DNA from 2 places in the Paenibacillus sp. NPDC056933 genome. Region 2 is predicted to be linked to the other one. Evidence: a T-box and tRNA genes for the amino acid it is inferred to sense, from the RefSeq annotation. Region 2 holds a T-box; the other holds one or more tRNA genes.
The links. The T-box of region 2 lies ahead of ACFTRD_RS26610 (valine--tRNA ligase). A T-box ahead of a tRNA ligase gene usually reads a tRNA of that ligase, here a tRNA-Val.
Positions count from the first base shown of each region.

Region 1: it encodes a tRNA-Val, which carries the amino acid that the T-box ahead of ACFTRD_RS26610 (valine--tRNA ligase) is inferred to sense. The anticodon was not compared.

Region 1 is NZ_JBHUQN010000002.1:915,296-922,991, forward strand. Features, by position in the region: gene ACFTRD_RS19010 (hypothetical protein) at 1-152, opposite strand, end outside; gene ACFTRD_RS19015 (YdhK family protein) at 359-919, opposite strand; gene ACFTRD_RS19020 (organic hydroperoxide resistance protein) at 1,139-1,558, opposite strand; gene ACFTRD_RS19025 (GNAT family N-acetyltransferase) at 1,787-2,191, opposite strand; tRNA gene ACFTRD_RS19030 (tRNA-Val) at 2,421-2,493, opposite strand; gene ACFTRD_RS19035 (hypothetical protein) at 2,637-2,891, shown strand; gene ACFTRD_RS19040 (GNAT family N-acetyltransferase) at 3,133-3,576, shown strand; gene ACFTRD_RS19045 (DUF3892 domain-containing protein) at 3,696-3,932, shown strand; gene ACFTRD_RS19050 (hypothetical protein) at 3,992-4,273, opposite strand; gene ACFTRD_RS19055 (hypothetical protein) at 4,267-4,479, opposite strand; gene ACFTRD_RS19060 (DUF3889 domain-containing protein) at 4,680-5,006, opposite strand; gene ACFTRD_RS19065 (hypothetical protein) at 5,064-5,327, opposite strand; gene ACFTRD_RS19070 (manganese catalase family protein) at 5,611-6,513, shown strand; gene ACFTRD_RS19075 (VanZ family protein) at 6,625-7,617, opposite strand; gene ACFTRD_RS19080 (DUF6809 family protein) at 7,662-7,696, opposite strand, start outside.
Region 2 is NZ_JBHUQN010000005.1:26,427-34,122, forward strand. Features, by position in the region: gene ACFTRD_RS26610 (valine--tRNA ligase) at 1-1,677, opposite strand, end outside; T-box leader at 1,736-2,016, opposite strand; gene ACFTRD_RS26615 (LysM peptidoglycan-binding domain-containing protein) at 2,173-3,666, opposite strand; gene ACFTRD_RS26620 (RluA family pseudouridine synthase) at 3,803-4,711, opposite strand; gene hemL (glutamate-1-semialdehyde 2,1-aminomutase) at 4,708-6,012, opposite strand; gene hemB (porphobilinogen synthase) at 6,128-7,129, opposite strand; gene cobA (uroporphyrinogen-III C-methyltransferase) at 7,234-7,696, opposite strand, start outside.

The sequences.
Region 1 (7,696 bases), on a different contig from region 2:
ATGACCACGAGAATGCCACCAAGGATCAACCAGTTGCTAATTTCCCACCAAATGCTTTTCCCTCCGGATAAAAGCTGTTCTTCACGTTCTTCATGGCGCTGTTTGTGTGTATGTGACTCGGAGGCATGGGGCGGCTTGCTAAAGTCCATCATAATACATTCCCCTTTCCAGCAGCTTTAGTCTTAATTGTTCCATTATAACCCATAATTGAATGGAAATTTAATAATAATTTAAAAAATGTTATGTAAAACCACCCTATTTGCCTGAAAATTAAAGACAGGGTGGTTTGGGTATATACCGCGCTTCTTAAAATTATATTCATGGATGAAGGAGCTAACTTGTATCCATTCAAGCTTTCTTATTTGACAGATAACTCTTCTTCCGTAACCCATTTGTGGTTTTTCACCGGATCTCCACCTGTTGTCGGTGTATAATCAACTATATATACGGTAGTCTGCTCCGCCGAATCAATGGTTGCTTTGGCACCTTTCATTCCTGGCATGTGGTCAGCATCCAGCACAACCTCTGCTCCTGCGGCATACGGTTGATCCGTATGATCTTGAATTTCCTCCTGAATGACCCATTTATGGTTTTTCACCGGATCTCCTCCCGTGGTAGGTACATATGACACCGCGTAGGCCGTTGTCTCATAGGCCCCCACAATCGTTGCTTCTGCACCCTTCATTCCAGCCATATGGTCTGTGCTCATCACGGCCTGGCTGCCTACTGGGTATGTAGGATTGCTCTTTTCATGTAATCCTTCCGGTAAATCTCCCGAATCAGAATGGTGCATTTCTCCTGTACTCGCAGCGTGACTGTCACTGCTGTTACTATTCTGCTCAGCGCTTTTGCCACATCCACTTAACATTAGACTTCCCGCCATTACCGTAGTCAGCCCTATGATTACGTATTTTTTCATGGGTTACTCTCCTTTGGGTTTTCAATTTACATACTCATAATATACCCCATACGGGTATATTTCAACCAAGATTAGTATCTTTGTCTAATACCGGTTTCTCTGAAAAGGTAAATAGCATACGAAAAAACCTCCGATTTTTCGGAGGCCTTCAGTATTTTAGGTATTTGATTCAGACTTTAAAAATAGGGTCCAAGATGTTTAATTGACCTGGCTCATTGATTAAGCCATTTCTACAGAAACATTGACATTGCCTTTGATCGCTTTGGAATATGGGCAGTAGTCATGGGCAAGTTTGACAAACTTCTGTGCTGTCTCCTCATCCAGACCGAGAATTTTAACTTCCAGATCTACTTGAAGCTTCACCCCGTTATCTGTAGGGTCCGTAACAAGCATCACTGTAGCAGATACCGTGCTTCTTTCAATTTCAACTTTGTGTTTCTTCAATTGAAACTCCAGAGCAGAATTAAAGCAAGCACTGTACCCCGCTGCAAACAATTGCTCCGGATTCGTAGCTGTCGTCACTTTGCCTCCCAATTCAGGTGGAGCAGCAACATCGAGCATAAATACGTTATCCGGCGATTGTACGATTCCTTGACGTCCACCTGTATTGATGACTGTAGTTTCATATAATGTTTTCATTTTGTATCGGCTCCTCTTCATCATTGAAATGTATTGGTTAAACTTCATTTATCGTTTTTTTCATTTGTTAACAATTTAATTGTACACAATCTAATTTTGTTTGTAAACTGTTTTTGAAAAATAAAAAAAGAGTCAGCCTCTTAGGCGACTCTTGTAATATTCTGATGCCATCCCACACGTGCATGGACAGCACTTGAACAGACGTTATTATTGGGCTTGTATCAGCCACTATCGATTTATATTTTTCTTCATGCCAATCGTAAATCTCTCAAATCCCAGTTGTGCATAATAGGATTCCAACCCCTCAGAGCATAGCAATTGTGGAATCACTTGGTTAGCCTCGCAATGCTCTACCATTTGCTGCATCAATGCCTTGCCGATTCCTTGAGATTGATAATCAGGCAGGACGCATACTCCGCATATCACGCCTGTGATCACTCCGTCCGAAATGATGCGTCCCATGCCGACAAGGCGTTGTTTCTCATATGCATATAAGGCATACCAGCTATTGGTGCACATACGTTCCAAATCTTTGAGAGTCAGATTTAACAAATTCCAGCCCAAAGCTTCATATAGAGCAAGCAATTGTTCGAAATCCTTAGGTGGTTCCACTGAATAAATGATCGTGTTCATCGCCTGTTCTCCCTCTTTCCCTTTAATCAGTTGCTCCAAATATCACTTTCATCTGGGCACATTGAAGTAAGCCTGAACGAAGATGTACCACCCACGACCTCTACCCAGACGGGTAACCCTCCGCGCAGAAAATGAATAACAAGCTGTTTATGACCTTTGCCAAAAGACACAACGTTACCGCTTGGCGAAAAAAAGAAAAGAAGCCTCACATCGTAAGGCTTCTTGCGTATGATCTGTAGTGGGCTCGAACCACTGACCCCTACCCTGTCAAGATAGTGCTCTCCCAGCTGAGCTAACAGATCATGATATCTGATTGTTTTCCAATCAAGTAACAGTATCATACCAAGTAACCGCGTTCATTGTCAATTGTTTTATTGGTAATATTTCAATAAAATATGTGTACAATAAAGGAAGGATTACCATTTAACGTCGAGGTGACTTTCATATGAGGGACATAAGAGAACGCAAAGCACGTTCATATCTAACAGCTAAAAACGTAGCCTGTTTACTTGCGCTTGTTATATTAATCAGCGCTGCTGTCGGTTGTAGTTTAGAGCGGGATGAACATACCGTACAATTTCAACAGTTGCAGCAGCCCAATGAGGTTAATGAGGACCTTCCTGTCTGGCTGGATGTGTATTCCAAGTCTGTCGTGCATGACGTATACTCACCACAAGGGCACGTTGAAGTCTTACCCTGAGGAATATCACGTCGCATCTCACTCGTCTTCTTCATCCCACTTTTTGGAATACGCCTTCTTGGTCACATAATATAACAAAGCAATCATCCCGGCCGACATCAAAAGTGTAATTGCCATCACTCCTGCCATGCCCATGAATCCCACCGCCTCTCCCAGTATGTTCCAGACTAACTATACAGGAAAAGCATTTTTTTGTATAATTCAGTCTGATATGCGCGTAGAGCAGAAAGAAGGAATGGAATTGGCAGCCGAGATCCGTTATGTAACAACCGAAGAACAACTTCAGAAAGCACTGGGCATTCGCAATGATGTTTTTGTGATCGAGCAGCAAGTGCCTGCTGACATTGAAATTGATCAATATGATGTCATTAGCCCTGATGTGCATCATGTATTATTAAGTACAGATGGACAGGCCGTAGCCACAGGTCGTCTGATCTATTACGCGAAGGATACCGCCAAAATGCAGCGCATCGCTGTACTTAAATCTCATCGTTCCTTTGGTTACGGGCGTGTCCTGCTCCTGGCCATGGAAGAAAGAGCGCGTGAGTTGGGCCTCTCCTACTCTATTTTGGATGCACAGTGCCAAGCCCAGACGTTCTATGAGAAGCTCGGATATGAAGTCATCTCGGAAGAACCTTTTTATGATGCAGGTATTCTGCATGTTCGTATGAAAAAGAGCCTGTAAACGTTATAAACTAGTCTTGGCATAGTAAAATCGTCAAGTGGTACATACTTTCTTAGCATTTGGACAGGCTAAAAAGGAAACCAGATTCCTATTTGGTCAGAGAAGGAGAGTGTGACATCATGGATCAAACGACACGCGAAAGCTTCACAGCAGTACAAAAAAATGGTGACGGCGATCTGACGGCGTTCCAAACTTCAGCAGGACGTGTACTGGATTACCAACAAGCTCTGGCAGAAGTAAAAGCAGGAGCCATAGCCGGTGTGAACGTATTTAAAGGTAAAGATGGCGAAATGTACATTCGTGGTGACGCCGACGGGGACCCAACCAATAACCTCGACCAGCTTCCTATGTTCTAAAATAGATGCATGCAAGGGCGCCAATCCGGGCAATCCGGGTTGGCTTTTCTTATTTAACGCTAATACTCGGTAAAATATTTCACGGCATCGCCACCAGACTGGCTTTTGCGAATCGGCTGTGTCTCCTGCTCCCATGCCTGCAAGATAAGTATGCCTTCCAAGGTGGACTTATTTTCCCACAGGATATGCTGCCTGCGCTCAAGCTCCAGCAATGACTCATGAATTATGGCTTTGCCTCGGCCCGTCTTGTTCTCCAGTTCATCCATTCGCGGTACACGCCGCCGCTGTCCCACATAATTAACGATAATCCGCAGAATTTTGCGTTCAAAATCATTCAGCATATTTCTTCCTTCCCATCCTTATGGAGTACAGGACGCCATGCTAAAATACCTTGCTCCAAAAATGTTCGGGGTGACCCCTCTTTTCCTGCCGATGCTCTGATCATTCCGCCTCGCACACTGTTGATTCGAATCTGCCGCTGCGTAATATGTCCTGCACGATCCATGTAGACGAGCTCCACCATCTGACCAATATATTTCCCTAGCATAATCATCCCTCCAATAAGAACATTTGTTTGTATTCATTATTATATGCGAACATCAGTTCTTTATTCAACAACTAAAAAAAGGATTTTCTTGAAATGAAAAAACCAGACTCTCCCCTTTTAACAAGGAATGCCTGGTTACATCCTGTTCACTGTGGAATCCTACATCCCGTTCATACATCAGCTCATGACTTTACGTATGATCAACGTCGATCCGATTCAGTGAATTGTACCTTTTTCAATTGCTGTGTAGACGGATTAAAATCAACATTCACATATACTGCAAATTGTTTGCCCTCTTTGTTACGCACCCATAGCTTAAACTGTTCACGGGATTGATCTGCTGTAAGTGAGGTGCGGCCAATATGTTTATAGTCCAAAATATCCACATTATACTTCGTTTGTGTTTCTTTTACCGCAATAATCCCCCACTTTGCATAATCGGGAACCGCACCTCCAGTAGCCGAGGCTGTAGTGAATCCTGCCATACTTAGAACCACCGTCATCAGTGTAACGATGAGCATTTTCATGTGCACTCACTCCTTGGGCAATAGGTTTCCTGTTATCCTGCCCGTTCGGGTTTCATTTTACACGAATAAACGCAAGATCCAAGCCAACGGCCGCAATGAAAAGGGAACGATCTGCAAAAGCCTGTCGAACGTATCCGGCACCGTATGGTAACGGAAACTAATCCCCCAATCCCCCGAAAACATGTTTGCTTGTGTCTGCGGCTCTTGTGGCCGGTCCAGATTGTACTTTTCTTCGAGCAATTGCCTCGTTTGTTCATCCACGTGGACTTCGCTCGTAGCATAGGCAAGCTTCCTATGTACATCAGGATCACCATGATCCATGCCATTTTCACCCAACGTTTATCCATCTCTTACTCCTTAAATAATTGATTATACTCTCCTATCACAAGAGGACTTGACCTGATTGTACAATATTCAGATTGTAAATGACTAACGTGGGAAGATACAAGAAACGATGAGGCATGAGTTATGCCATCCTTTAGTCCCACTTGGTTGTTTTTTTGTTTAAAATATCCACTAAACGTGTAATAGGCCATGACAGAGTGACTCCATTATCTGGAATAGCTAAGGACTGAAACACCATTTTGAGGGAGGTTATATTCCAATGTTCAAACGCATGGATGAAATCCTGATTGAGATTCCCAACGTCGAGAAGCCTGACCCGAATGCAGCCGCTGCCATTCAGGAGTTGCTGGGTGGCAAATTTGGAGAAATGTCTACATTGAACAACTACCTCTACCAATCCTTTAATTTTCGTTCCAAAGAGAAGCTGAAGCCCTTCTATGATCTAGTGATGAGTATCACGGCCGAGGAATTGGGTCATGTGGAGCTGGTGTCTCACGGCATCAACCACTGTCTGCGGGGTTCTACCGAATACAAAGAACCGGACGATACACCGCTGGGTTCGGTCAAAGATGCTCGTCTCTCCTATCACTATCTGGCAGGAGCACAAGGCGCGATGCCATTTGACTCCATGGGCAACCCGTGGACGGGGGCGAATGTATTCAACAGCGGCAATCTGGTCGAGGATCTGCTGCATAACTTCTTCCTCGAATGTGGTGCCCGTACCCATAAAATGAAGGTATATGAGATGACGGATCACCCGGCAGCGCGGGAAGTCGTCGGCTTCCTCCTCGTCCGCGGTGGCGTGCATGTCGTGGCGTATGCCAAAGCGCTTGAAATCGCCACAGGTGTCAACGTGACCAAATTGGTTCCGATCCCGTCCCTGGACAATAAATCCTTCAACGAGGCTCGCAAATATGAAGAAAAAGGCGTACACACCAAGCTGTATACCTATAGCGATAAGGACTTTAACGCCATCAGTCAGATCTGGAAAGGCACTCACCCGGAAGATGGACAACCCCTGGAAGTGATTCAAGGTGTGCCTAAAGGGTTCCCGATTCCCGAGGCTCCGGCGGTGGAAGAAGAGTTCGCACCGGGCATTTCACAAGAAGACTTTAAGGAAATTGCACGTCGTCTGAAGATGGCGGGGAATATTGCGAATTAATGTAGCGATATGTAGTGGATGTATAGTTGTTGTTGATTTGGCATGAAAGTAAATTAAGCCCTCAGATCTCGCCGCATTGGTGGCAGGATCGAGGGCTTTATGTTTGATCTATCAAAAAATGGATTTAATGCTGTTGATGAACTTTTGCCCTGTGTTTGCCTCCGTCAGCGTAATGTCCCACATCACTAAATTAGTCACCCGATTTGAACCATCATTCATTACTTTTATAGTCAGTTCATTAACCCCCTTTAACGGAGTTTGAAAAGAGTCAGGCTGGTTCTGCACTTGGTCAGCTGATAAACCCAGGGAATAAATCTCTGTTCCATCAGCGATAAAGCTTATCGTAATCGTCTCATCGCTTGCCATGCGGGAAACATCGCCCGGTATAGCGAAATAACCTTCCATATTTTTATATTTGCCGTTCAAGAGATATGAAAACTCATTCGTTTTTTGATGTTTTCCACGGTACAGATTGATTTGAGGCTCGATCTTTGTCTGGCCTACTGTAAAACCGGAAAGTCCTTTATCCCATACTACAGCCCCGTCACTCGAAGCAAGTTCATTCAGTGCAACGCTTTTTCCGTCAACGTTATCTAAATAATGATTGAGTCCGCCAACAACAGTGATCATACCTATTGAAAAAATAATCGCTGTCAGAAAGATTCGAATAAGTCCTTTTAATGTATTCCGTTGATTCCTTTCGATCCGCTGTGCCCCATATCCCACGGCAGCCCCTAAAGTATTAATCAGGATATCGTCTACATCAAACGCTCCTAAACGTGAAACCATTTGCAATGTCTCTAACATCGTAATACAGAGAATAAATATGCTGATAAAACGAATAAACCCACAGCGAAAGAGGAGCGGAATGACCATCCCGAAAGGGATGAATGCTATAAAGTTCCCCATTTCAAAAAACCAAATCGTAAAATCTCTCCCCATAGGAAAATGTAAAGGAATTCCTTGAGGCGTTAAGCTGTATCGCAAGCCCTGATCAAGACTGGACGAGCTTCTATCGAAGCCCAGGAACATGAAATAAAATGTTAAACAAGTATACAACGACAACAATATAATGATAAATTTTCTTGACTTTCCTTGATACAAAATCACACCTTCTTTTTTCGATAAACTGCTACTTCATCAAATCATTAGTCCAAAGAAGTCGCCAAAACCGACTCCTCAC
Region 2 (7,696 bases):
CATATAACGCATCGCATCCGCGCCATATTTCTCAATAACATCCAGTGGATCAACACCATTACCGAGCGATTTGGACATCTTACGTCCGTCTGCATCACGAACAAGACCGTGCATCAGCACATCCTTGAACGGAATTTCTTCCGTGAACTCCAGAGCGGTAAAGATCATGCGCGCCACCCAGAAATAAATAATGTCATACCCGGTTACAAGTACACTCGTCGGATAATAACGTTTCAGATCATCCGTTTCTTCTGGCCATCCTAATGTCGAGAAAGGCCATAATCCGGAACTAAACCATGTATCCAGAACATCTTCATCCTGTCTCAGTTTGCGGCCAGCGTATTCCGGCAACGTTGTTGGATCTTCAGCGGATACAATAATTTCTCCAGTTTCCTCATCATACCAGGCAGGAATACGGTGACCCCACCACAGCTGACGGGAAATACACCAGTCCCGAACATTTTCAATCCAGTTCAGATACGTTTTCTCAAAACGATCTGGAACAAAACGAACCCCTTCGCCACTCTGCTGTTTCTGAATGGCTTTCTCTGCGAGAGGCTTCATCTCAACAAACCATTGTGTGGACAAATACGGCTCAACCACAGCGCCAGTACGCTCGCTATGTCCAACCTGATGCGTATGATCCTCAATGCTGATCAGTACACCCTGTTCTTTCAGGTCTGCAACAATCTGCTTGCGACAGTCACTGCGATCCAGTCCCTGATATTTGCCTGCTTCGGCATTCATTGTCCCCGTCTCATCCATTACCGTAATTTGAGGCAGATCATGACGAAGACCCACTTCGAAGTCATTCGGATCATGTGCAGGAGTAATTTTCACGGCCCCGCTTCCGAAATCTTTATCTACATACTCATCTGCAATAACCGGAATTTCGCGTCCGATAATAGGCAGAACAAGCACTTTTCCAATCATGTCAGCGTATCGCTCATCCTTCGGATGGACGGCAACTGCCGTATCACCCAGCATCGTCTCTGGACGAGTAGTCGCTACAGTGATGTGACCACTTCCGTCTTTGAGCGGATAACGCAGATGGTACAAGTGACCCTGTACTTCTTTATATTCAACCTCAATGTCAGACAATGCAGTCCGGTTCACCGGGTCCCAGTTAATAATTCGTTTGCCTCGATAAATAAGGCCTTTTTCATACAATTGAACAAACACTTTGCGAACAGCCTGGGACAAACCCTCATCCAACGTGAAACGTTCACGTGAATAGTCAAGTGACAATCCCATTTTGCCCCATTGCTGACGAATGGTTGTAGCATATTGTTCTTTCCAGTCCCATACCTTCTCCAGAAACTTCTCGCGACCCAGATCATAACGAGTCTGGCCTTCTTCACGCAGCTTCTGCTCCACCTTGGTTTGGGTGGCAATCCCTGCATGGTCAGATCCCGGCAGCCAGAGAGCGTCGTAGCCCTGCATCCGCTTGGTGCGAATCAGAATATCCTGCAGTGTGAAATCGAGCGCATGCCCGATATGAAGCATCCCGGTTACGTTTGGAGGTGGAATTACGATCGTATAAGGCTCGGCATCTTTACGTTGACCGGCCTTGAAGTATCCACGCTCCATCCAGGTGGAGTACCATTTCTGCTCCGCAGCTTTCGGATCATATGTGGTCGGCATTTCTGTTGCAGCTGAATTTTTTTGTTCAGACATGTGTCATTCCTCCGTTACTTAATCATCTTCGCCAAAAAACAAAAAAACCTTTCATCCATCAAAGGACGAAAGGTTAGCTTTCGCGGTACCACCTTTGTTTCACGCAGACAGAAAGAGACAGACTACGTCTTCTGCATATACGTGACACTTCAAGCAGATAACGGCTGCTACCGGCCCATCCTACCTCAGGAATGAATGATCGTAACCTTAACATCCCTTGTATTCAAACGGGCAACTCCCGGACGACTTCGAACAGTTGGTTCCTGCGGAATTTTCCAGCGCTACAATCCCGCTCTCTGAAAGGCCATACTGTCTACTACTCCCGATCCACGTTGTTCTTCAAAAAACATAAACACATCATACCCTGCTCGTGCCCGATAGTCAACCTGACAACAGCGGAACAAGAGCGCTGCAATGCAGGTTTAGGGCTGACAAGGCTAAAACCCGTCATCCTCAAGGGATCACGGGTTCGCAATGGACGCTGGAACCAATAGGTTAAGGGATATATAAAATCTGCCCTTCTTCCACAACCTGTTCGGATAATCGGTTATATAACTGAAGCTCTCTGGTGCTTAACTGATATCGTTCTGCAATGGTATCGAGTGTCTCTTCACGCTGTACAATGCATAATTTCACCTTACGGAACGGCGTCTGATCCACAATGGTGCCGAGGAACAGGTTCTTCCACTCCACATCATCAGGCTGGTATGCTTCTTCCTGGAGTACTCCCGCGAGCGCCTCTTGCTCCCGCTCCGCTTCAGCCTCACGTGTCGCTCTGCCGGAGGATAACAAGGAGGATATACCTACACCCTCTTCCTGTCTTGGTGCAGACTCTCTCTTGCTGCCAAAAGCAACCTTGAGCTCCGGCTTGTCTTCCGTCTCAGCCACAGGTTCGGGGATGAAGGCTTCGATAGCAGCAGACTCATTCGCCTCCACTGCTTCCAGAGGTCTGTCTTCCTCCGAAATCTCCGGTTCGGACGATGCGAATACATCCTGCCAGTTCTCTGGCTGTGAACCAGCCGAGACATCAACAACTTCCTGGTTCTCTTGCCTTGGTTCAGACCGGGCAGATTCAAAGTGCCATACATTCGGTGCTGCCGCTCCATTGGAAAATTGTGGATACGGTTTGGAATCGATCTGCTCCGAATTCCTTGAGTTCGTATGTAAGGTCTCGACGGAAGGCTCGGACCAGACAGACGACTCTTCAGCCAAAGGAAGCAACGGCTCAGATTCAGGATATGAAGCCAAACGGTCTGCTGTCTCCGCCATAAAAGATGAAACTGGAGAAGGCGGATTGAACAACTCATTGGATTGCGCTTCAGCCTTTTGCTCTGGTGACTGAAATTGTTCAGCTGAGGCCTGGTATAGTTGTTCCTGCTTTAACTCCTCTTCGTTTCGTAACACATCTTCGCCAGCAGAAGGAACAACAAATTCCTGAGCGCCATAGACAGGTCCCGCTGCACTCGTAAGCCCTTCCTCTTCACTCCGTTGAAGCAAATACTCCTGGGCAAACGTATTGGGATAGCTGCCTGTCTGCTCTGTTTCAGCAGAACGAGTGTCTGGCTGAGAGTCGGGTGAATGCACGACGGTAAACTCATCTGCTGACCACACCTGCGGTTCCTCTACCGGAAAGCCCTCAATGCCTCGAAGCGACAGTACGCCCGTAATGTTCAGACTTCGGTTGGATAACAGATCAACATCAAAATTTTCAATCTCAACGGAAATATCCTCAATGGATCTCACCCGGTTCAAGGGTACCGTGATCTCTACCGGAATAAAATGTTTGAGCTCCTCCGAGATTTCGTTCTCTCCCCGATAAGCACCTGTAAGCAGTAGATGGCCACGCAAGGTAGCATGATCATCCTGACCTATGACTTGAATGCGGGGGTATAACTCAATTTCCTCCAGTTCCTCTATCGCAGGAACTCCCTCTGACAAATGAACGCGCTCATAAATATCGAACCGCAAACCATAAGGTTGATTCAACAAAGGTGGCGTCCTCCTTTCGGCATATGTTCACCATGATCCTTCTCATGGGACTGATCCATGGTCCAAATCCTTCGTTACCCCATCTATATGCCTTGAATGAGATGAGCATGCCACCTTTTGTGCAAACCTTACCGGTTTATTGGTCCTTGCCTTCACGTTGTGCCAGTTGTAGGAGATCCGAAGGCCAAGGGTCAGTCACTTCAATTCGTGCTCCAGTCAGTGGATGACCAAAACTCAGTGTCTCCCCGTGAAGTGCCTGTCGTCCAATAGAATCTCTTCTACCTCCATACAGCTCATCTCCAACGAGGGGATGTCCTGCATAACTTAAGTGCACCCGAATCTGGTGTGTACGTCCTGTATCCAGTGTCAGACGAACAAGAGTAGCTTTGTCCCACACCTTCACGATCTCCAAATGGGTGACGGCTTCCTGCCCCCCTTCCGAGACACGTCTGCGTTGCTTGTGATGCCTGTCCTTGCCAATCGGAGCATCAATTGTCCTGAGCTCCTGAGATATTTGACCGCCTGCAATGGCGACATACTGGCGTCCAATATCTTTGTTACGCATCGCTTCATCCAATTTGGCGAGGGCAAAAGCATTTTTGGCATATAAAACCGGTCCGGTGGTATCCTCATCCAGACGATGAACATGGCGTACACTGGCCTGAATTCCATTCATTTCGTAATAGGAAGCCACCGCGTGATCCAGCGTAATCGCTTGGTCCATTCGACTCCCATCGGGATGAAGTTTCATTCCCGCCGGTTTGTGCACAACCAGACAGAAATCATCCTCATACAGTACATCAATATCGGCCCACCGCGGTTCAACATCTATTGGCTGAGACGCAAAAAGGGCCAGCCGAAGCCGATCCCCTGCAAGTTGTACCCCCTGGTTCTTCTTAAGCTGACGCAGCATTTTTTCTGGTAACTGAAGCTCAGACAAGAGCCATTGCTCTGCAGCCGTTTGCCTGTCTGAACTGCCTGTCACCACCTTGCCTGGCATCAGCTCAATCCATTCCCCACGGCGTTTCCAACTTTTAATGGTCATAATGATTGAAGAGCCTTACGGTTTGCCTCGATCGTATCGTCAATATCCTGCTCCGTATGCACGCCAGAAACAAACATGCCTTCGTATTGGGAAGGGGCAACACTGACACCTTGATCAATCATAGCCGCAAAGTAACGACGGAATTGATCCAGATTGCTTTCTTTGGCAATATCATAATTTGTCACCGGAACCGCACTGAAAAATGGACAAACCATGGAACCAACACGGTTAATGGTCACCGCTACCCCCGTCTCTGCTGCATTCTTTTCAAATCCAGCCTGCAAGCGAGCAGACAGCGTCTCCAGGCGATCATAAACCTCCGGTGTCAACAATTTGAGGGTCGTATAGCCTGCCGCCATAGCCAGCGGATTACCGCTCAGTGTACCTGCCTGATAGATCGGCCCAGTTGGAGCAATCTGTTCCATCAGATCACGTCTGCCGCCATAAGCGCCTACCGGAAGTCCACCACCGATAACTTTGCCCAGACAAGTCAGGTCAGGTGTTACGCCGTAACGTCCCTGAGCACAGTTCAGTCCCACACGGAAACCGGTCATCACTTCATCAAAAATGAGCAGACTTCCGTATTGAGCCGTCAGACTCCGCAGCCCTTCAAGGAAACCCGGAACCGGTGGTACGACACCCATATTCCCCGCAACAGGTTCCACAATAATGGCTGCCAGTTCTTCACCATAACGTTCAAAAGCAAGCTTCACCGACTCCAGGTCATTGTATGGAACCGTAATCGTATTTATGGCTACGCCTTCAGGAACACCTGGGCTGTCAGGCAGACCCAGTGTTGCTACACCAGAACCTGCTTTGATCAGCAAGCTGTCGGCATGCCCATGGTATGATCCTTCAAACTTCAAAATTTTACTGCGTCCTGTTACACCACGTGCCAGCCGAATCGCACTCATGGTCGCTTCCGTACCGGAATTCACCATGCGTACAATATCAATTGAAGGCACACGCTCACAGACGAGCTTTGCCATCTCTGTCTCCAGCAGCGTTGGCGCGCCAAAACTTGTTCCTTTAAGGGCCGCCTCACGCAAAGCTTCTACAACTTCAGGATGCGCATGTCCCATAATAAGCGGACCCCATGATCCTACGTAGTCAATAAAAACATTTCCATCAATATCATAGATTTTGGAGCCTTCTCCGCGCTCTGCATAGATTGGGGTAAGTCCAACCGATTTGAATGCCCGAACCGGGCTGTTTACCCCCCCGGGTATGTACTGCTTTGCTTCTTCAAATGCGCTGCGTGAGCGCTCATCATTGCGACGAGTTCCTTGTTGTGCGGTCATGAACATCCTCCTTAGTGATGAGGCCTCTCCAAACTTACTGGTAGAGGCCTTTTATCTATTTTTTTGAGAAGCCATAAAAGATCTTGTTCATCATAGCTGTTATCAAAACAAGTTATTATTTCTCAGCCAGCCAGCGTGAAGCATCTTTTCCGTAGTAGGTAATAATCATATCTGCACCTGCGCGTTTCATGCTGAGCAGAATTTCCATGGCGACTTTCTTCTCATCAATCCAGCCTTGAATCGCAGCTGCTTTCACCATGGCATACTCTCCACTTACGTTATAAGCAACCAGCGGAAGATCGAATTGATCTTTAATCGTACGCATGACATCAAGATAGGACAGTGAAGGTTTCACCATCAACATATCCGCGCCTTCCAACACATCCGTCTCCGCTTCACGCAACGCTTCACGAGCGTTCGCCGGGTCCATCTGATACGACTTGCGATCTCCGAATTGAGGTGTGGAATCCGCAGCTTCGCGAAATGGACCATAGAATGCTGACGCATATTTTACAGAATAGGACATAATCGGAATGTGACTAAAACCATTCTCATCCAGTCCGGCGCGGATGGCTTGTACAAATCCGTCCATCATGTTGGATGGGGCAATAATATCCGCACCCGCCTTGGCTTGCGACACTGCTGTTTTCACGAGCAGATCCAGCGATTCGTCATTGAGAACATCCCCGCATATATGACCGTCGATTTCAACCGTGTGTACCATGCCACAATGACCGTGATCCGTGAATTCACACAGGCAGGTATCTGCAACAACGAGCAGCTCCGGATACCAGGATTTGATCAACTTCGTGGCTTCCTGGACAATGCCATTTTCCGCGAATCCTGACGAACCGACAGGGTCTTTGGTTTCCGGAATACCGAATAACAGCACAGCTGGAATACCGAGTTCCGCAATCTCCTTCACTTCTTCCTGTAAACGGTCCAGCGAGAAGCGGAATACGCCAGGCATGGATTTGATCTCGGATTTCACATTTTCACCATAGGTAACATAGATCGGTTGGATAAAGTCATCCACAGTCAAATGGGTCTCTCTCACCATATTGCGAATACCTGCGGATTGACGTAAACGGCGATGCCGCACTATTGGAAAACTCATACGTGTGAAACCTCCTATTCATTTGGTGGGCAAAAAGCGAAGCGCGCCGGTATCGTAACGAAATCAGCACGCTTCATCTATCGATTGCGGTTCAATTTATAGCATCAATGAGGAAATGCAGCTTCTGTAGCCGGCTTCCGTTTCCACTCACACAAAACAGAGATCAGGCTCTCAATGGTAGCTTCTTCAGCCATCAAAGTGACGTTCAACCCGGCTGCCTCAGCTGTCTTCGCTGTAACGGGTCCGATACAAGCAACCTCTACATTTTTCAATAAAGGCAAAGGGTCCTGCAATCCCATTCGTTTAAGAATGTTCATGAAATTGGTGACGGTGGATGAACTCGTGAAGGTCACCGCGTGAATGCCGCCCTCTTCAAGCAGTTTCAACAGTTCATCATCATCCTCACCAGCCAGAATGGTGTCATAGATAATCGCCTCGGTGACCTGCAGTCCCCGTTCCCTCAACTGTTCAGGCAGCCAGGAGCGCGCGAGGTCTCCATGCGGTAACAGAACCCTCTGGCCTTCCTTCAGTTCACTTTCGAACGCTTCAAGCATGCCTTCTGCCTGA